Hydrogenispora ethanolica: one gene and its partners. The protein of the gene in region 1 binds, or shares a complex with, the protein of each later gene. Links are inferred from orthologs where the notes say so. Each region holds a gene or a part of one and is shown in the gene's direction. Other genes may lie near its edges.

The links.
Region 2: rny (region 1) and pfkA share a complex: the UniProt entries of both Bacillus subtilis proteins name them as parts of the possible RNA degradosome complex. The link is inferred for Hydrogenispora ethanolica from one-to-one orthologs.
Region 3: rny (region 1) and pnp share a complex: the UniProt entries of both Bacillus subtilis proteins name them as parts of the possible RNA degradosome complex. The link is inferred for Hydrogenispora ethanolica from one-to-one orthologs.

What each region holds. Positions count from the first base shown.
Region 1 is NZ_SLUN01000028.1:53,448-60,471, forward strand. The notes cover bases 2,282-5,101. They hold rny (ribonuclease Y), read left to right. Parts: upstream 2,282-2,836; coding sequence 2,837-4,366; downstream 4,367-5,101. Other genes in these bases: EDC14_RS19230 (regulatory protein RecX), read left to right, coding at 2,282-2,654; EDC14_RS19240 (hypothetical protein), read left to right, coding at 4,436-4,972. In the rest of the region: EDC14_RS19215 (competence/damage-inducible protein A), read left to right, coding at 1-451; thpR (RNA 2',3'-cyclic phosphodiesterase), read left to right, coding at 488-1,048; recombinase RecA, read left to right, coding at 1,164-2,207; more of EDC14_RS19230, read left to right, coding at 2,214-2,281; EDC14_RS19245 (TIGR00282 family metallophosphoesterase), read left to right, coding at 5,192-5,977; EDC14_RS19250 (stage V sporulation protein S), read left to right, coding at 6,313-6,573. UniProt on the Bacillus subtilis protein: Endoribonuclease that initiates mRNA decay. Initiates the decay of all SAM-dependent riboswitches, such as yitJ riboswitch. Involved in processing of the gapA operon mRNA, it cleaves between cggR and gapA.
Region 2 is NZ_SLUN01000034.1:5,168-12,201, forward strand. Bases 1,854-4,683 are described here. They hold pfkA (6-phosphofructokinase), read left to right. Parts: upstream 1,854-2,693; coding sequence 2,694-3,674; downstream 3,675-4,683. Other genes in these bases: EDC14_RS20890 (galactokinase), read left to right, coding at 1,854-2,468; EDC14_RS20900 (galactose ABC transporter substrate-binding protein), read left to right, coding at 4,384-4,683. Outside these bases: galT (galactose-1-phosphate uridylyltransferase), read left to right, coding at 183-1,184; more of EDC14_RS20890, read left to right, coding at 1,296-1,853; more of EDC14_RS20900, read left to right, coding at 4,684-5,355; EDC14_RS20905 (sugar ABC transporter ATP-binding protein), read left to right, coding at 5,450-6,961; galactose/methyl galactoside ABC transporter permease MglC, read left to right, coding at 6,997-7,034. UniProt on the Bacillus subtilis protein: Catalyzes the phosphorylation of D-fructose 6-phosphate to fructose 1,6-bisphosphate by ATP, the first committing step of glycolysis.
Region 3 is NZ_SLUN01000033.1:29,674-36,818, reverse strand. The notes cover bases 2,382-5,322. They hold pnp (polyribonucleotide nucleotidyltransferase), read left to right. Parts: upstream 2,382-2,756; coding sequence 2,757-4,889; downstream 4,890-5,322. Other genes in these bases: EDC14_RS20665 (FUSC family protein), read right to left, coding at 4,992-5,322; rpsO (30S ribosomal protein S15), read left to right, coding at 2,382-2,561. Also shown: EDC14_RS20680 (U32 family peptidase), read left to right, coding at 1-2,109; more of rpsO, read left to right, coding at 2,295-2,381; more of EDC14_RS20665, read right to left, coding at 5,323-5,882; EDC14_RS20660 (rhamnulokinase), read left to right, coding at 6,304-7,145. UniProt on the Bacillus subtilis protein: Involved in mRNA degradation. Catalyzes the phosphorolysis of single-stranded polyribonucleotides processively in the 3'- to 5'-direction. Necessary for competence development in Bacillus subtilis.

The sequences.
Region 1 (7,024 bases):
CGGGCGATTGCTGCGGGAGCGCGGTTGGCGGTTGGCGCTGGCCGAGTCCTGCACCGGCGGGTTGATGGCCCACCGGATTACCAATGTCGCGGGGAGTTCCGATTATTATCTGGGCGGAGTCAACTCCTACAGCAATGAATTGAAAATGGCGGTGCTGGGCGTTCCCGAATCGACCCTGGCGGAGCATGGCGCGGTCAGTCCGGAGACGGCCCGGGCCATGGCGGCGGGAATCCGCCGGCTGACTGGCGCGGAGGTTGGACTTTCGGCCACCGGGATCGCCGGTCCCGGCGGCGGAACGGCGGAAAAACCGGTCGGCCTGGTCTATCTCGGGGTGGACTTGCCTGGTTACAGCCAAGTCGAACGGCGGATCTTCCCGCTCGACCGGATCGGCAACAAAGAATCGGCGGCCCAGGCCGGACTGGCGCTGCTTTGGCAGGCGCTGCGGAGCTAGGAAATCTCGGGGAATCTACGTTGCTTGGAGTTGAATATGCGGCTTTTTATCGGAGTTTGGCTCTCGCCGGAGCAGCGGGAGGAGGTCGCCGTCTTCATCCGCCGGCTCAGTCCGGAGAGTCCGGATTGGAAATGGACGAGTCCGGCGAATCTTCATTTTACGTTACGGTTTCTGGGCGAGGTGGACAGGGCGGCTGTCGGGCCGCTGCGCTTGCGGTTGCAAGAGGAGGCCCGGAGGATGAGGCCTTTTACGATGCGCCTCGGTACGGCGGGCTTCTTTCCGCCGGCCGGGCCGCCCCGGGTGTTCTGGTTCGGCCTGGCGGAAGGTGCGGCGGAATTGACGGGATTGGCGGCACGGCTGGAAAACGCCTGCCGGGAGCGGAGTTTCGGCCCGGCGGACAAACCATTCAAGCCTCACCTGACCGTGGCCCGGGCTAAAACCCACTCGCCGGGGACCATTTCCTTTGCCAATCCCCTTTGGCGAGCAGGGACCCTGGTGACCGGCTTCTCGTTGATCGAGAGCCAATTGCGGCCGGCGGGTCCGGCGTATCGCTCGATAGCCGACCTGACCTTTGGAGCAAAAGGAAACCATTCTTAATTTGACATCGGAGACCGGGTTTGTTATACTGAATCAGAACATATGTTTGGAAACGTTCTTGATCCATTCTTAAGCAGGATGTCACTCACGCAGTAACCAAAGGAGGTTTCTAGCTTTGTCCGATAAACAAAAGGCGTTGGAAGTCGCATTATTGCAGATCGAAAAGCAATTCGGCAAGGGCTCCATCATGAAACTGGGCGAAAGTGCCGATAAGTTGAATATCGAAGTGATTCCCACCGGCGCGCTCACCCTGGATCTGGCCTTGGGAGTGGGCGGCGTGCCCCGGGGCCGGATCGTGGAGATCTATGGGCCGGAATCGGCCGGTAAAACCACGGTGGCCTTGCATATGGTGGCCGAGGCGCAACGGCTGGGCGGAATCGCCGCCTTCATCGACGCCGAGCATGCGTTGGATCCGCTATATGCCAAAAAGTTGGGCGTGGATATCGACAATCTCCTCATCTCCCAGCCGGACACCGGCGAACAGGCGCTGGAGATCTGCGAGGCCTTGGTCCGCAGCGGCGCGGTGGATGTGATCGTCATCGACTCGGTGGCGGCATTGACGCCGCAAGCCGAGATCGAGGGGGAAATGGGCGATTCCCACGTCGGATTGCAGGCCCGTCTGATGTCGCAGGCGCTCCGCAAGCTGACCGCGGTCGTCAGCAAATCCAATACCATCACCATCTTTATCAACCAGATCCGCGAAAAAGTAGGCGTCATGTTCGGCAACCCCGAGACCACGCCGGGCGGCCGGGCGCTGAAGTTTTATTCCACAATCCGTTTGGAAGTCCGCAAGGTGGAGACCTTGAAACAAGGTTCGGACATCATCGGCAGCCGGACCAAGGTGAAAGTGGTCAAGAACAAGGTGGCGCCGCCTTTCAAGGAAGCGGAGTTCGATATGATTTACGGTGAAGGCATCTCCAAGACCGGTTGCGTTCTGGACATGGCGGTGGATCGCAATATCATCAACAAGAGCGGCGCCTGGTTCTCCTACGGCGAGACCCGGATCGGCCAGGGCCGTGAAGCGGCGCGGGAGTTTTTAAAGAAGGATCCGGCGCTGTTTGCGGAGATCGAAAAGAAGATCCGGATCGCCGTGGGCTTGCTCAGCGAAGACGCCGAAGTCAAGCCGGAATCGGTTGCGGCGCCCGCCAAAGGGAAGTAACGCGCCGTGAAGGAACGGACGGCCATGGATGCGGCGCTCCGGTTGATCGGCAGGCAACCCTATTCGGAGCGGCGGCTGCGGGAGCGCTTAAGCAAGATGGGTTTTGAGGCGGCGGAGATTGCCGCTTGTCTGGAACGTTTGACCGGTTGGGGCTATCTGAACGACCGCGCTTACGGTGTTGCCCGGGTTGAGTTGCTGAAACGCCGTTTGAAGAGCCGTGCCTATGTCAAAGCGGACCTGGCCGCCGAAGGGATCGCCCGGGAACTGATCTCCGAATTACTGGGTGAGCACTATTCCGATGCCGACGAGATCATTATCGCCCGGACCTTACTGGCCAAACGGGCTGGAGCCGGGGAGATTGGAGTCAAGGAATGTCAGAAATTAGCCCGGGCCGGTTTCGCCGAACACACGATTGGGCGGTGTTTTCAGGAGATATCTACCCCTTGACACACTATCTAAAAATGTTTACAATGATCTATTGAGGACAGAACAAAAGCCGAGTTCTTACTCGGCTTGTTTTGTATTTATTTTTGCAGTGAATTTTCTTCTCTAAAATCCGAAAAATCCGATCATTATCGCAAGGACTTCGCTTTCAGAAGTCTGTTTTGAAAGAGCTAAAATTATAGGAGGTGATTAGCATCCAATATTTCTTAGGAATCATCATCGGTTCAGTCCTTGGGTTTGCCGCCGCGTATATTTATGGAAAAATTCAAGTCGAATCAGCGAAGGAACAAGCGCGTAAGATTATTGAGGAAGCCCACAAGGAAGTCGAGTCGATTAAGCGCGAGGCATTGCTTGAGGCGAAAGAGGAAGCTTTAAAGGTAAAAAACGAACTCGAACGGGAAAACCGCGAGCGTCGTGCCGATATTCAACGTTTGGAGAAACGACTTTTACAGAAGGAAGAATCCCTTGATCGGAAATACGAAGTTTTAGAGAAGAAAGAGGAAGCCTTAACCAAAAAAGATGCCGAAGTCGAACGGTTGAAAAACGAAGTTCAGGAAATCCATCAGAAGCATCGTCATGAATTGGAGCGAATCTCGGGTTTGACCACGGAGGAAGCGAAGACGCTCCTGCTCAAGGATGTGGAAGAAGAGATCCAACAAGAGGTCGCCATTAAGATCCGCGATTTGGAGGCTAGAGCAAAAGAGGAATCCGACCGGAAAGCCCGGGAGATCATCTCTCTCGCCATCCAGCGCTGTGCCGCGGATCATGTGGCGGAGGCCACCGTTTCCGTGGTAGCGCTGCCGAACGATGAGATGAAAGGCAGGATCATCGGCCGTGAGGGCCGGAACATCCGGGCGCTGGAGACCTTGACCGGGGTCGATCTGATCATCGACGATACGCCCGAGGCAGTGATCCTCTCCGGATTTGATCCGATTCGCCGCGAAGTCGCCCGCCTGGCGTTGGAGAAACTGATCGTGGACGGGCGGATTCACCCGGCCCGGATCGAAGAGATGGTGGAAAAGTCCCAGAAAGAAGTGGACGCCATCATCAAGGAAGAGGGCGAACGGGCCACTTTTGAAACGGGCATTCACGGGCTCCATTTTGAACTGGTAAAACTCTTGGGACGGTTGAAGTACCGGACCAGTTACGGACAGAACGTTTTGAATCACTCCATTGAGGTCGCCCATTTGTGCGGCATCATGGCCGGAGAGCTCGGCGCCGATGTGACTCTTGCCAAGCGCGCCGGATTGCTCCATGATATCGGCAAAGCAGTCAATCATGAAGTGGAAGGACCCCACGTAACCATCGGCGCGGATCTCGCCAAGAAATACCGGGAGACCCCGCTCATCGTCAATGCCATCGCCGCTCATCACGGCGATGTCGAACCGGCCTCGGTAGAGGCGGTGCTGGTGCAAGCTTGCGATGCGGTCTCGGCGGCCCGGCCGGGCGCCCGCCGTGAGACTTTGGAGACCTATATCAAGCGTCTCGAAAAACTGGAGAAGATCGCCGACTCTTTTGAAGGGGTCGAAAAAGCGTACGCGATTCAAGCCGGACGGGAGATTCGGATCATGGTCAAACCGGACCGGATCGATGACCTGAACGCAGTGCGGATCGCCCGGGAGATCGTCAAACGGATCGAGGATGAACTGGAATATCCCGGTCAGATCAAGGTGACTGTCATCCGCGAAACCAGAGCGGTCGATTATGCGAAATAACTTGGGAATAGCACCAAACGCCGTTTAAAACTCTATAATAAACGAAGAGGTCTGGAAGGGGGAGGAAACATGAAAGGCATCTTCTGGAAAGAAGGCGAGTCCTTCTCCAATTCCATGAGTCTGATAGCTTTCTTATTGGTACGTTACCCCGAGATCGGCACGGTCCGGTATGACCCGGACCAGAAGACATTGCAGTTTTCCTTTATGTTGATCAAAACCCTGGACGCCGGCGAATTCGAAGCATTCAAGGAAGGAATGGCCCTGAGCCTGGGCGCGATCTCGGACTTGCAGGGCAGGAAACAATTGCAGACCGAGATCAGTTTCACCGAGTGTGACAATCTGACCTTCCTTGAGATTTTGCGGGATATCGATTCATTGAGCCAAGAAGAGATCGGCCTGATCATCGGCGTTGTCCATCAGTTTTTCGAAGGCAATCTCCTCCTTGACCAGGAAGAGGCGGTTCAGGATGAGGATGTATTGCTTCAGGAGGAAATGATCGACCATATGCTCGAGGACCTGAAAGATTCCCAGCAGGAAAAACGGTTGATCGGCTTCCGTGAAGAAGGCCGGGTGATGGTCTTTAACCGGGCCAATCTTCACAAATGAGACGCAAAGCGCTTCTGTCGTCGGAAAGTCCGTTGTCCGGCAAAAAGTGAGCAAAGTTTTGCAAAATAGATTTGTGCCAAGCGACGGGGGGATGCTGCAGAACAGTAACCCCCGTTTGTATGCTGGCGGTGCTTCCAGTATATAAAAAGTGAAAATTTGGAATAATCTGAAAGCGATAGCAGATCGCGGGTTGGTTCCGATTGAGATGGAGGACTTTGTTTGCTGAAGATATTATTTATTGGTGATATTGAGGGCCGGCCGGGCCGGAAGGCTGTCAAGGCTTGCCTGCCTTCCCTCATCGAGTCCGAGGAACTCGATCTGGTGGTCGCCAACGGCGAGAATGCCGCCGGCGGCTTCGGAATCACGCTTGATATCGCCAAGGAGCTTCTGGCTTGCGGCATTGATGTGATTACCATGGGCAATCATACCTGGGACAACCGGGATATCTATAATGTCCTGGAGCATGAGCCGCGGGTAATCCGGCCGGCCAACTACCCCAAGGGAACGCCGGGACAGGGCTATTATCTGGCGGAAACGGATAAAGGAGTCCTGGTCGGAGTGGTGAATATGCTGGGGCAGGTCTTTCTGGAGCCGTTGCGTTGTCCCTTCGAGACGGCCGATGAGATCGTGACCAATCTGCGGCGCAAGACCGATTTGGTGCTCCTCGATATGCACGCCGAGGCTACTTCCGAAAAGATCGCCCTGGGTTGGTACCTGGATGGGCGGGTCTCGGCGGTACTGGGCACGCATACGCATGTCACCACCGCGGATGAGCGAATTCTTCCGCAGGGGACCGGGTATATTACCGATGTCGGGATGACAGGTCCGATCAACTCGGTTTTGGGCATCAATTCCGAATTGGTGATTACCAAGTTTAAAACGAAACGGCCCGTCCGGTTCGAAGTGGCGGAGGGACCGGTTGCTTTCAACGCCGTGCTTTTGGAAGTGGATGAATTCGGGAGGACGACACAGATCAAAAGGATCCGGCAAGACCTGGAGAACTAAAAGCGTTGTGGTAAACCCCGTCCGAAGGTCGGAGTGTTCACAAAAGCTCAGAGAAGCAAGTGATAAAGTCGTTTTGAAATCCTCTTGCCAGTCGAATCGTTTGGAAAGAGACTTTATCACATGGCTTCTGACAATCCATTGGCTACATGAAGGCCGGTACGGGTCCGCCGATTCCTGCGGTCCATGATTTCCGAGACGTGACCGAAATTGATGAGGTAGTAACGGCCGGAAATTAGCAATTGTCTGAACTAACATTCATATTATTAATAGCAGCAAATAAATTTACATTGAATACGTACCAAGTACGGAACCTAGCAAAGTATGGAGGGACAAAAATGGATGTGTTGAAAGTGTCGGCGAAATCCAGTCCGAACGCAGTGGCCGGGGCATTATCGGGAATTATTCGCGAAAAAGGCATCGTTGAAATTCAAGCGATCGGCGCGGGTGCTATCAATCAAGCCGTCAAAGCAGTGGCTATCGCACGCGGCTTTGTAGCGCCCAGCGGCATCAATTTGGTCTGTATTCCTGCTTTTACCGAGGTCACCATCGATGGTGAGGAACGGACGGCGATTAAGCTGATCGTAGAACCAAAATAATTCAGCAATGTACGCAGTACTCCACAAAAGATTGTCTTGGAAGATGGGGATTTTCTCCATCTTTTTTGTTGCGCTACGGGGCTGAACCGTCCCGCTTTGAGAGGCAAAAAGTCGCCGGTCCGGAGAATCACCGGTCACGCCGGCCGAAAGGACTTTGCCGTCTCCCGCTCCGTTTTGCAAGGCGTCACAAGGTTTTATAAGATCGCCAATCGAAAGCGGGTGATCGCAAAGTGGTTTTGAATGATGGCCCAATAAAATGAAAGTTTCGGCGATTCAATGGTCCAAAATGGTTTCCTGTGTATTCTTCCGTTTTTCTCTCCTGATTCTTATGTCTTCCCCTGGAGAAATGCCCCTCCCATTTCCAGCAAGCCTGATATCCTGGCGATAATTACTTAGAGGTAAAAAGCCGGCCGGGACGAAATTCTAAGTAATTGAAAAAGACTCCCCTATA
Region 2 (7,034 bases), on another replicon or contig:
GCGTTCCATAAATAATGAGGTGAATAGATTGGAGCAAGCGCAAGCCGATTTCGTCAAAAAAACCATTACTCTGCCGGATGGGCGGTATATGGTGCTTTATGATTTCGCCCCCATTCCGGGCGGCGGAGGCGAAGCAAAACCGGGACCCAACGCGGCACCCGCAGCAAAGGAGCAATGACTGAATGTCCGAACTACGTTGGCACCCCTTTCTGGAGGAATGGGTCATTACGGCGACCCACCGTCAGGAACGTACTTTCATGCCGCCGGCCGATTATTGTCCGCTTTGTCCCACCCAGCCGGGTGGATTTCCAACCGAGATTCCCCAGTCCGAATTCGATATCGTGGTCTTTGAAAATAAATTCCCGTCCCTGCAGCAGAACCCCCCGGAACCCAGCGTGGCTCCGACGCCGTTTTCTCCGGTCGCGCCGGCCCGGGGCATCTGTGAAGTGGTTGTCTACTCTCAGGAGCACCGGAGTTCTTTGGCGACGATGCCTTGGCCCAAAATTGAGAATCTGATCCGGGTTTGGCAGGATCGCTATACCGACCTGGGGGCCAAGGATTATGTCCAATATGTCTTGATCTTTGAGAATAAAGGCGAACCGGTGGGCGTAACCCTGCACCATCCCCATGGCCAGATTTATGCTTTTCCGTATATCCCGCCGAAGATCGAAAAAGAACTGGCCGCCTCCGGGAAATATTATCAAAAGACCGGGAAATGCCTTTTCTGCGACACCGTCGCGGACGAACTCTCCGACGGCCGGCGGATTGTCCTGGAGAGCGAGAAGTTTGTGGCTTTCATCCCGTTCTTCGCGCGGTACCCCTATGAGGTGTACCTGGCTCCGAAACGGCACCTGGCTTCGTTCGCCGAATTGCAGGCGGACGACCGCCGCGATCTGGCCTTGATCCTGAAAGCGTTGTTGCTGAAGTACGATAAGCTCTTCGACTTTTCGTTCCCGTATATCATGGTGATTCACCAGGCCCCCACCGATGGCGGGAGCTATCCCGATTATCACCTGCATTTTGAGTTTTATCCGCCCCATCGGACCGCCACCAAGCTGAAGTATTTGGCGGGAGTGGAGTCCGGCGCCGGCAGCTACATCAATGATACGCTGGCCGAGGAGAAAGCAGCCGAACTCCGGGCTATCGGGCCGCAAAGCGTGGCGGAGATTTTGGATCTGAAGTGAACGTGGCCGTAGCGGATCGCCTGCCTCGGCGGCCCGCAGGATGGCCCGGAACCGGCTGGGCATGTCGGTCCGACAGGATTCCGAGTATATCTGAGATAAAGGGTGTCAGAGATGAATCAAAAGCTGCGCAAGACAGTAGCCGAACAATTGGTACGAACCTTCGGGCCGGGGGAGCCGCTGATTCTGGGCCGGGCGCCGGGGCGGGTGAATCTCATCGGAGAGCACACCGATTATAATGATGGTTTCGTCTTCCCGATGGCCCTCGATTTTGAGATCGTGGTCGCGGGGCGGCGGCGCGCCGACCGGACCGTCCGGCTTTTGGCGGTCGATCTCCGGGAGAAAGTGGAGTTTTCGCTGGCCGAGCCGATCGTTTTCGATGAGCATTTCGGCTGGAGCAATTATCTGCGCGGCGTTCTGAAGCTGTTGCAGCAGAGCGGAGCGGAATTGCCAGGAATGGAACTGGCCTTTGCCGGAGACGTTCCCTTGGGGTCGGGCTTAAGCTCGTCGGCTGCCTTGGAGGTGGCGACGGCCATCGTCGTGCAGCGGATGACCGGCTTTGGGATCGAGCGTCCCGCCCTGGCCAAACTCTGTCAGCGGGCCGAGAATGAGTTTGTGGGAATGAACTGCGGCATTATGGATCAATTCATTTCGATGATGGGGGAGCAGGATCACGCGCTTTTCCTGGATTGCCGGTCGTTGGAATACCGGCAGATTCCGCTGGAATTGGGAGCGTACCGCATCGTGGTCTGCCACAGCGGCGTCAAGCATTCCTTGGTCGAATCCGAATACAACCGCCGCCGCCAGGAGTGCGAGGCGGGGGTGCGGGTTCTGGCCGCTCATTTTCCGGAAATTAAAGCCTTGCGCGACGCCCGCCCCGAACAGCTTGTCGCTTGCCAAAACGAACTGGATCCGGTGGTTTACCGCCGTTGTCGCCACGTGATCTCCGAGGACGCCAGGGTGCTGGAGAGCATTCAGGCGTTGAATCATGGAGATTTGGTCCGCTTCGGCCAGATGATGAATGAATCCCACGATTCATTGCGGGACTTGTACGAAGTCAGCTGCTCGGAGATCGATCTGCTGGTGGAGCTGGCCCGCCAGGTTCCGGGAGTCCTGGGAGCGCGAATCACCGGCGGCGGCTTTGGCGGCTGCACCGTGAATTTGGTGGCCGAGGAAGCGGTGGACCGTTTTACGGAACGGATTTGCCGATTATACCGTGAAAAGACCGGGATCGATGCTCGGATCTTTATCAGCAAGGCGGCGGACGGCGCTCAGATTATCGAGTAGCCTTTTGAATAGGACCGCGGGGTTATCCCTTTCGATAACGAACCAATCCGTAAGCAACATTGAGCGCAACTTAGAAGCCATGTGATAAAGTCTTTTGAATCGGAAATCAGCTTGCAAAAAGGTTTAAAAAAGACTTTATCATTTGCTTCATGCAATCGCTGTGACTCTTCCGGCTTTTAGCCGGGTTTATCACAGCTCTTTTAGAAGGTTAGGTGATGAAAAACGATGAAGATTGGGGTTCTAACGAGCGGCGGCGATTCGCCGGGAATGAACGCCGCGATCCGGGCGGTAGTCCGGACGGCGCTGTATCATGGTTGTGAAGTCTTTGGTATTAAACGCGGTTACAGTGGTCTGTTGTCGGGCGAGATTATCCCGCTCGATTCGCGGGCGGTCGGTGATATTTTGCAACGCGGCGGCACGATCTTGCAATCGGCCCGTTGCCCGGCGTTTAAAACCGCCGAAGGCCAGGCGTTGGCGAAGGAACAATTGCTGAAGATGGGCTTGAACGCTTTGGTGATCATTGGCGGCGACGGTTCGTTCCGCGGCGCTCAGGACCTGAACAAGATGGGCTTTCAAACGGTCGGACTCCCGGGAACCATCGATAATGACATCGGCTGCACCGACTATACGATTGGTTTTGATACGGCGGTGAATACCGTGTTGGACGCGGTGAATAAGATCCGGGACACCGCCTCCTCCCATAACCGGGTCTATATCGTGGAAGTGATGGGCAAACTCTCCGGCTTTATCGCCGCTGCGGCCGGTTTGACCGGTGGGGCCGAATCGGTGCTGGTTCCCGAAATCCCCGCCGACCTGAATGCATTGTGCGCGAAGATCAGCCGAAGCTTACATGAGGGGAAGACCCATAGCATCGTCCTGGTGGCGGAAGGGTTTTACGGCGATCCGGTCGACGCCGATCAATCGAGCGCCTTCAAAGTCGGCCGTTTTGTGGCCCAGCATACCGGCTGCGAAACGCGGATTACCGTCCTCGGTCATATCCAACGGGGCGGTACGCCGACTTTCTTTGACCGTAAGATCGCTACGCTGATGGGGGCCAAGGCGGTCGAACTGATCCTGGCGGGCGAGACGGAGAAGATGGTTGGAATCGTCAACGATAAGATCGAAGCATTCGATATGGACGCGGCGATCGGGGAACGGAAACAGGTCGATCCGCAGTGGCTGGATTTGATCCGCATTCTCTCCTAGACTTAGCAAATCGGGCTTTTTTAGAGATGCGGCTTTTAGAGGACCTAACAGCTGATGTTGCATAAAGTCTTCGGATGCAACATAAGTTTTTAAGCTGATATTCATTGGCTGCTCCGAACGTCAACCTGTTCACGGAGTTTTGAAAGCGAGGAAGGTTCCTCGTTTTTCCGAACCCGTGATTCAGGAATCACGGTCCGGCGCGGCGGTTCAGAAAAATTTTCAATCTCAACTTGGTGCCGCGTCTGTCGAATCAGAGGCAAGTCCCTGGTTGGACCGGCGCAGTAAATCACTCCACACAACTGAGAAATAGCGAATTACTGAAAGTTCTGGTTTCTCATCGATGATTGGAACTGGAGATTTCCGTTGTTCTTAGGCATTTTCTGAGTAGGGTGTTACGGTTGGTTTTCTAGCGGCTGAGTTGAGAAGAGGAATGGAATATCGTCCATCGCAAAAATTTGAAATGCCCAGGGCTTTCAAATGGGTGGCCAGTTCCCATGAAAATTTTTTGAGCCGGAATGAATGTCAGCTTTTTATTTTTGGATTGAGACGAATTGATAGAGTGCTGCATGATTAGTTTAATAGAGAGCTCTGAGTTTGAGGACCGAAGGGGGGCGATCGAACCGAAGTTGGTTATGTATGGGGTTCATATCGAATAACAAGGGAGGCTAAAAAATTGAAACGAGCAATCATCTACACGCTGGTAGCAGTCATGGTATTGTTAGTGGCGGGAGCCATCGGCAGCGCGGCGAGCAACCTCACGATCGGGTGCGCGATCTATAAGTTCGACGACACCTTCATGACCGGAGTGCGCAACGCCATCCTTGGCGCAGCCGAAAAGAAAGCCAAAGTCGACATGGTCGACAGCCAGAACTCGCAGCCGACCCAGAACGACAAGATCGACCTCTTCATCACCAAACGCGTCAACGCCCTGGCGATCAACCCGGTCGACCGGACCGCCGCCGGCGTCATCATCGACAAAGCCAAACGGGCCAATACCCCGGTCGTCTTCTTCAACCGGGAACCGTTGCCCGAAGACATGAAAAAATGGAACAAAGTCTACTACGTCGGCGCCAAAGCCGAACAATCCGGCACCATGTCCGGACAACTCCTGGTCGACTACTGGAAAGCCCATCCCGAGGCCGACCGGAATAAAGACGGCGTCATGCAGTACGTCATGCTCAAAGGCGAACCCGGCCACCAAGACGCCGAACTGCGGACCAAATACTCCGTCAAAGCCATCGAAGACGCCGGCATTAAAGTCCAGAAAGTCGCCGAAGACACCGCCATGTGGGACCGGGTCAAAGGCCAGGAAAAGATGGCCGCCTTCCTAGCGGCCAATGGCGACAAAATTGAAGCCGTGCTGGCCAACAACGACGACATGGCCCTCGGCGCCATCGAAGCCCTGAAAGCCGCCGGATACTTCAAAGGCAGCAAATACATGCCCGTCGTCGGCGTCGACGCCACCGCCCCGGCCTTAAAAGCATTGGAAGAAGGGACCCTGCTCGGCACCGTCCTCAACGACGCCAAAAACCAAGGCAAAGCCACCTTCAACCTGGCCTACGTCCTGGCTCAAAAGAAAGTGCCGACCAAAGCCAACACCGGCTACGCCATCACCGGCGGCAAATACGTCTGGGTCCCGTACCAAAAGATCACCAAAGAAAATATGGAAGACGCGAAATAACCACGTCCGGTTCGAAACCTCAATCCCAACGCGAGGGGGCATTCGCCCCCTTGCTTTCTACTATCAACAACCGGACCCGTAGGGGGGCGAATCAATGAGTGACCAACCGATCCTCGAAATGAACCAGATCTCCAAAGAATTCCCCGGCGTCAAAGCGCTGGACGAAGTCAGCCTGAAAGTGCGGGCCGGCACCGTGCATGCTCTGATGGGCGAGAACGGCGCCGGCAAATCCACCCTGATGAAATGCTTATTCGGACTCTACCGGCCCGACGCCGGCCAGATCATCCTAAACGACCGGCCGGTCGAGATCGAAAACCCCAAAATCGCCCTGAGCCACGGCATCTCCATGATCCATCAGGAACTGCATCCCGTGCCCTACCGCAGCGTCATGGAGAACATGTGGCTGGGACGGTTCCCCATGAAAAACTACGGCCCCATCCGGCTCGTCGACCACAAAAAAATGTACCGGGACACCCAGGAACTCCTCCACAGCCTGGACATGGAGATCAACCCCGGCACCATCGTCGGCAACCTCTCCGTCTCCAAAGTCCAATCCATCGAGATCGCCAAGGCCGTCTCCTACGACGCCAAAGTGATCATCATGGACGAACCCACCTCCTCCTTAACCGAAAACGAAGTGGAACACCTGTTTCGAATCATCCACGACCTCAAGCAGCGCGGTGTTGCGATCATATATATCTCCCATAAGATCGAAGAGATTCTCCGGATCGCCGACGAAGTCACCATCATGCGCGACGGCAAAACCGTCGGCACCTGGGTCGCCGCCGAACTGACCACCGATCTCATCATCTCGCGGATGGTCGGCCGGGACCTGACCCACCGCTTTCCCGAGCGCCACAACGTCCCCGGCGACGTCGTCCTGGGAGTCCGGCAGCTCCGCTCGCCCCAGGTCAAATCATTCCGGGACATTAGCTTCGAACTCCGCAAAGGCGAGATCCTGGGTATCGGCGGACTGGTCGGCGCCCAGCGCACCGAACTCATCGAAGCCTTGTTCGGCCTGAGAGCCATCGTCTCCGGCCAGATCACCCTGAACGGCCAGCCCCTGCGGCTCAAATCGCCGGTCCAAGCCATCAAACACAAGATCGCCTTGCTCACCGAGGAACGCCGGGTCACCGGCATTTTCCCGGTGCTGTCGGTGCTGGAGAACACCCTCATCGCCAATCTCGGCAAATATATCAAATTCGGGCTGTTAGACGACAAAACCCGTCGGGAGGACGCCGCGGACAGTATCAACCTGTTGCGCATCAAAACCCCGTCCCTGAGGACCCTGATCAAAGACCTCTCCGGCGGGAATCAGCAAAAAGTATTATTCGCCCGGTGGCTCCTGACCGAGCCCGAGATCCTGCTGCTTGACGAACCGACCCGGGGCATCGACGTCGGCGCCAAATACGAGATCTACACCATCATCGCCGACTTGGCCCAGCAAGGCAAGAGCATCATCATGATCTCCTCCGAAATGCCCGAACTGCTCGGCATGTCCGACCGGATCATGGTCATGTGCGAAGGCCGGCTCTCCGGCATCGTCGACGGCCGGAGCGCCACCCAGGAAGAGATCATGCGGCTGGCCACCCGGTTCATGGCCTAATCCCGCAGTACCAATCGAAGGAGGATTCGAGAGCAATGGATTTCAAAAAGATCTTCGGCTTCATCTATCAAAA
Region 3 (7,145 bases), on another replicon or contig:
GTACGGCGGGTGGTTCTGGCACGGGAATTGGCCGAACCTGAGGTCGCGGCCATTGCTGAAACCGGCGTGGAGGTCGAGGTATTTGTCCATGGCGCATTATGCATTTGCTACTCGGGACAATGCTTGATGAGCAGCATGATTGGCGGCCGGAGCGGAAATCGGGGCCGCTGTGCCCAGCCATGCCGCATGGAGTACCGTCTGGTGGCGGATGGCGAGGTAGTCCCCGTGAAGGGCCAATATTTGTTATCTCCCCAAGATATTGCATTGGTGACGCTCCTCCCCGAATTACAACGCTCCGGTGTGCGTTCCTTGAAGATCGAAGGCCGGATGAAGCGGCCTGAATATGTTTATGCCGTGGTCAAGGCTTACCGGAAAGCGCTGGACCGGTACTATCAGGATCCCGCGAGATTCGCCGTTGGAGACGTCGATCTTCAGGAGCTGGCCGAGGTCTTTAATCGCGGTTTGACCACCGGTTATTTCGGCGGAAACCGGAATCAGGCTTTGATGAGTTTTACCCGCCCGAATAACCGCGGTATTCAATTGGGCCGCATTCAGAAGGTTAATCCGGCGCAGGATAGGGTCACGCTCAAATTGGAAGCAGCCTTAAACCGCGACGATATTGTCGAGGTCTGGGTGAGTCAGGGCGGGAGAGTTTCCGCTACGATTAAGGAGCTGCAAAGCGCCGGTGGCCAAGTCCTGACGGAGGCTCCTGCGGGGACGGTAGTCAGTTTGGAGATTCCGGGCCGAATCACCCCTGGCGACCGCGTCTTTAAAGTTTATTCCGCCCGAGTGGATGCCCAAACCCGGCAAGTCCTCGATCGCGAAAACGAGTCATTCCAGATTCCTTGCACCGTCCTGGTGTCCGGCCAAAACGGGATGCCCTTGCAAGTCGTGTATCAAGACGAGGCGGGGAATCAGGGCATTGCGTCCTCGGAAATTCCGCTGCAACCCGCGCGCAACCGTCCGTTGACGGAAGAAGTGCTCCGGGAGCAGCTTGGGAGATTGGGGAATACCAATTTTCGCCTCGCCGGACTCCGGTCGGAACTGGCTCCCAATCTGATGCTGCCTTTGAGTGAACTGAATCAAGTGCGTCGCCAGGCGACGGAACAATTGGTCGCGGCCCGGCTGGCGCCGTTTCGCCGTGAACCGCTGCTTTTAAAAACCCCGCTGTTGCCGGAGTCAAAACCGGAACGGCAGCGACGGAATGCCGCCCACCCCGTTTTGAGCGTTTGGGTGGCCGATCTTGAAGGCGTACGGCAAGCGATTGCCGGCGGAGGGGATCAGATTTATATCGGCGGTGATGAGCTGACCGATTTTCACTGGTCTGCCGAAACGCTCCGGAGCGCGGTGGCGCTGGGAAGGGAAAACCGCATTCCCGTGGTGATCGGCTTGCCCCGGATTCTACGGGAGGGGCAACGGACCTTATGGCGCCAGCAGTGGGAGATGGCCCTCGCCGCCGAACCCGATGGCCTGATGGTTTCCGACCTCGGCGGGCTTCAGTTGACCTTGGGGGAGAGCACCGCTGCAGTTTATATCAATTATCCGCTGAATCTGTTTAATCGGTGGGCTGTGGAAAGCCTGGTCAATCCGCGCATTCGTCAAGTCTGCCTCTCCCCGGAGCTTTCTTTGGAGCAGTTAAAGCAATTCTATTATGCCAACCGCTGGCCGCGTCCGGAATTAATCGTCCAAGGGCCTCTGGAACTGATGGTATCCGAGTATTGCCCCATCGGTTCCACCATGGCCGGGGGAAAAGCTTGCGGGCGTCTTTGCCGTTCCCGTCAATACGCTTTGCGCGACCGCATGAATTTGGATTTCCCAATCCGCACCGATCAGTTTTGCCGGATGCATTTATTGAATAGCAAGGATCTCTGTTTGCTCGGCGATTTGCAGCAGCTTATCCAGCTTCCGGCTCCGGTCTTCCGTTTGGAAATGAAGTCTTTTCCCGGAAAGGACGTAGGAAGCTTCGTGGCGGGCTACCGGAGCGTATTGGATTGCTTGAGCCAGGATCTTGGCGATCCTTCCAAAATCGCCGAGCCGCTGATCGAGGATTTCAAGAAACTGACCGGCCGGGGCATTACCAAAGGGCATTATTTTCGGGGGGTTGAATAGATATATTTAGTTTACACCCTTCCGAATTTATGGTAAAATAATTGTGGTTTGCGGCCGAAACATTTATCGTTTCTGCGCTTCCCTGTCGGATTTTCTTCCGGCGGAAAACCCTTGACTGGGAGTTCCGAAGCTCCGACGTAACCCTCGGTCAATGGCGTTTTGATTTTTGATGAGGAGGTGACATCATGCTGAACAACGAACAGAAACAAGAGATCATCAATAAGTATCGTCTGCACGAAGGTGACACCGGTTCGCCGGAAGTTCAAATTGCGATTCTTACCGAACGAATCAACTATCTGACTGAACATCTGAAGGTTCATAAGAAAGATCACCATTCGCGCCGCGGTTTGCTTAAAATGGTCGGTCAGCGTCGCGGACTGTTGAATTATCTGTCGGATAAGGATATTGAACGCTATCGCGCCATCATTGAACGACTGGGTCTCCGAAAATAAATGTTTGGAAAAGCGGGTTACCCGCTTTTCTTTCTATTTACAGGGTATACTATGGAATAAGCAATTTCATTGTACCGTATTGTACCCTGGGCGCGCCGCAATTTGGTTTTGGCGCGTCGCGGATTCCCGCACCGAAAGTTAGAACGAACGAACGAATCCATCCCGTAAGGGGTTTCGTAGGAGGGATTGAAAAGAATGCAAACATGGGAAATGAATTTGGCGGGCAGGACCTTATCGATTGAGTACGGCCGCGTCGCCAAACAGGCGAGCGCCGCTGTATTGGCCCGTTATGGCGACACGGTGGTTCTCGTGACCGCGGCCATGGCCGCCAAGCCTCGCGAGGGAATCGATTTCTTCCCGCTCTTGGTGGATTATGAAGAAAGGTTATACGCCGTTGGCAAGATTCCCGGAGGGTTTATCAAACGGGAAGGTCGTCCGCCGGAGAGCGCGGTTCTGGCCGCCCGGATGATTGACCGGCCGATCCGGCCGCTCTTCCCCGAGGGTTTCCGCAATGATGTCCAGGTGGTGGCGACCGTCTTATCGGTGGAGCCCGATAACGAACCGTCGCTGTTAGCCATGATCGGCGCCTCGGCCGCGCTACATATCTCGGATATTCCGTTCGCCGGACCGATCGGCGGCGTCAAAGTGGGCCGGGTCGACGGCAAATTGGTCATCAATCCGACGGTCGCGCAAATGGAGAAGACCGACATGCAGATCACGGTGGCCGGAACCAAGGAAGCCGTGATGATGGTGGAGGCCGGCACCAACGAGATCACCGAGGATGACGCCCTGGAGGCGATTCTGTACGGGCATTCGGTCATCCAAGAGATTACCGAATTCATCGAGAAGATCCGCGCCGAAGTCGGCAAACCCAAGATCGAAGTGAACATTCACGAGCCCAGCCCGGAGTTGAACGCTCAGGTGCGTGAGTTTGCCACCGCCAAAATGGTGGCAGCCATTAAAACCGACGAGAAACTGGAACGGGAAGCTCTAATCGAGGAAGTCAAGGAAGCCACCCGGGCTCATTTCAGCGAAACGCTGGATACCGAGTACGCCGCGGCGGTCAAGGATATCGAAGAGATCCTGGAGAGCATCGTTAAAGAAGAAGTCCGTAAGATGATTGTCATCGACAAGATCCGTCCCGACGGCCGGGGTTTGGCGGAGATTCGTCCCATCACTTGCGAAGTCGGGATCCTGCCCCGCACCCACGGATCCGGCCTGTTTACCCGCGGCCAGACTCAAGTTTTGACTGTCTGCACCTTGGGCCGGGTCAGCGAGGAACAGATCCTGGACGGTCTGGGCGAAGAGGAATCCAAGCGTTATATTCATCACTACAATTTCCCGCCTTACAGCGTCGGAGAAGTACGGCCCTCGCGCAGTCCCGGACGGCGTGAGATCGGCCACGGCGCTTTAGCGGAACGGGCCCTGTTGCCGGTGATTCCCAGCGAAGATTCTTTCCCGTATACCATCCGTCTGGTTTCGGAGGTTCTCGAGTCGAACGGTTCGTCCTCCCAGGCTAGCGTCTGCGGTAGCACCCTGGCGCTGATGGACGCCGGCGTCCCCATCCGCAAGCCGGTGGCCGGCGTGGCCATGGGACTGCTCAAGTACGGCGATGACTTTACCATTCTGACCGATATCCAAGGCATGGAAGATCACTTCGGTGATATGGACTTCAAAGTCGCCGGAACCAAAGACGGGATCACCGCCATCCAGATGGACATCAAGATCAAGGGTATCGGCCGCGAAATTCTGAAGCAAGCGTTGGCCCAGGCCCGCGAAGGCCGTCTGTTTATTCTCGGCAAGATGCTGGCAGCCATCAGCGAACCGCGTCAAGATCTTTCACCGTATGCGCCGCGCATCATCACTTTTGACATCGATCCGGACCGGATCCGCGACGTCATCGGACCGGGCGGCAAGATGATCCGCAAGATTATCGAAGAAACCGGCACCGAGATCGACATCGAGGATGACGGCCGCGTCTTTATCGCCGCGGTGGACGCAACCGCCGGCTCCAAAGCCCAAGAGATGATCAAACGTCTCACCAGCGATGTGGAGATCGGCGCCACCTATCTCGGCAAGGTCACCCGGTTGATGAACTTCGGCGCTTTTGTGGAGGTATTGCCGGGCAAGGAAGGTTTGGTGCACATTTCGCAATTGGCCAAGGAACGCGTGGCCAAGGTAGAAGACGTGGTCAATGTCGGCGATGAGATCATGGTCAAAGTGATCGAAATCGACAAGCAGGGCCGGGTCAATCTCTCGCGGAAAGCGTTGCTGATGGGCGACGAGGCCCAAGCGCCGCAACCGACGCCACAAAAAGTAAATTCTTAACCTCGGAATGCTACGGGGTGAAGTTTCCGTTTTATTGAATAAAACGAAGGAGGGCTGTTGACAACGTCGACAGTCTTTTTATTTTGGCTTCTTTGGGGGATTTCACCGAAGTCCCGGGGCGGACTCAATCCTGCGGGAGATCTGCCCGTAGCGGGCCAAAAGTTGCCGGACGTGATAATTGTAGACAATCTCCGCCTCGCCGGATCCGGCTGGCCCTTCCGGAAGAGCGGGGCTTTCGAAGAGGGCCCGGACCCGGCCGCGATTGTCATCATCCAGGCCCAGGGGCAAGGGCAGTTCCTGGATGGCCTGCAGATCATTGAGTAGATTATAAAAGAGGTCGATGGTCTCTTTGAGGCGTCCCCAATCCTCGGCATTTCGCTTCAGGTAACGCAGATCCTCGTGAAAAGCCAGCAACTGCCGTTTATAAGCCGAGATTTCCTTGCGATAAACGGAGAGATTGCTCATCTCTCCGGCGATGAACAGTTTTTGCAGCAGCTCTTTGGTTTTGTGGAGCAGTTCGTGGCCGCCTTGGATGGTCTTGGTCCAATGATTGGGCGGCATGAAGAAGTGATTGACGAGAATCGCCACGGTCACGCCGATAAAAGTGTCGAGCAACCGGTTCAAGCTGTAAAAAACGGGGCTTCTGCCTTCCAAGTTCAGCATGATGGCCAGGAAGACGATCCCCGCGATCGCAACGGCTTTATTCCAGCGGAGGGAATGGCAGATGTAGATGACGATCACGATGCCGATGCCGCAAAGGAGAGCATTGCCCGGCTGAATTAGGGCGCAGAGCATTCCGATGGCCGCTCCGACACAGGTTCCGAGCATCCGGTTCTTCCCGGCGTGCAACGAGGCGGTGATCGAACTCTCCATCGAGATGATCGCGGCGATGGCGGCATAAAAGGGATACTCCAGCCGGAGCAGTCTGGAAATGAGAATACAAATGCCCACCGCCAACGCAGTTTTAATATTCCGCGGTCCAATCCGCTTCATCTTCATTTCCTCCCGGTTGCCCCCCAGACATTTTCGCAATGACTCGCAGGTATAGTATGTATTATAAGATCTTAAACTTCTCGCTATCAAGCAATTCGACCAATCCTCAAAATAAATTTACAAAACTTATGATTTTTTCAGTATGGCTGAAGTTCGAATTGGCTTGCCGAAATCATCATGAAACCCGAACCATTATAATCAACCATGACCTCCGGAGCGATCCTGGCACATTAGGACGAACTGAGTGAATAGAGCTTTTGAAATTTGTCTTCACAATTTCAATTTATTGAAGGAAAAATTCTACACGAGGGGAATTATTATACGAACTGCTGTTTAAGGTCGGTCCCGCTCGAAGCCCTAGGAGCACTTTTTTGAAGGGGCCTGCCTGGGATTGAAAACGGATCAATGGGGGTACAATGCAATGGAAGAAACGCTTAATTTATTGGCGGTCGATCTGGGGGCTGAAAGCGGCCGGACGATCCTCGGCCGTCTTGAGGGAGAAAATTTGACCCTGGAGGAAGTGAACCGCTTCCTGAATGAACCGGTCTATCTGGGCAGGCATCTATATTGGGATCTCCCCGGACTGTTGCGGGAGATCAAAAAAGGGATGCGGTCAGCCTATCAGCGAGCCGGGAGTCTGAACGGAATCGGGGTGGATACTTGGGGGGTGGACTTCGGTTTGCTCAGCGCCTCCGGGGAGTTGCTGGGCAATCCGGTGCATTACCGCGACAGTCGTACCGACGGGATCATGCCCCGCTTCTTCGGCAAGGTCCCGCAGGCGGAAGTTTATCGCCAAACCGGAATTCAGATGATGCCGATCAATACCTCGTGCCAACTGCTGGCCTTGAGCGAAGGACATCCGGAACTGTTGGAGTGCGCCGCCAGCCTGCTGTTCATTCCGGGACTGCTTACTTACTTCTTGAGCGGTGTGAAGGCCAATGACACCACCATCGCTTCCACCTCGCAACTGTATAATCCGGTGGTACAGGATTGGGCTTTTGACCTCATCAAGGGACTCTCTTTGCCGCGGTCGCTCTTCGCGCCGCTGGTTCAACCCGGAACCGTGCTGGGCGAGTTGACGCCGGATACTGCGGCGGAGTTGGGAATGTCGGCCAAGGTGATCGCCATCGGCGGCCATGACACCGCCTCGGCGGTGGCGGCGATTCCCGCGACCGAGGATCCCTTCGTCTATATCAGCTGCGGCACCTGGTCGCTGATCGGGACCGAACTGCGTGAGCCGCTCATCAATGCGCGGGCGCAAGC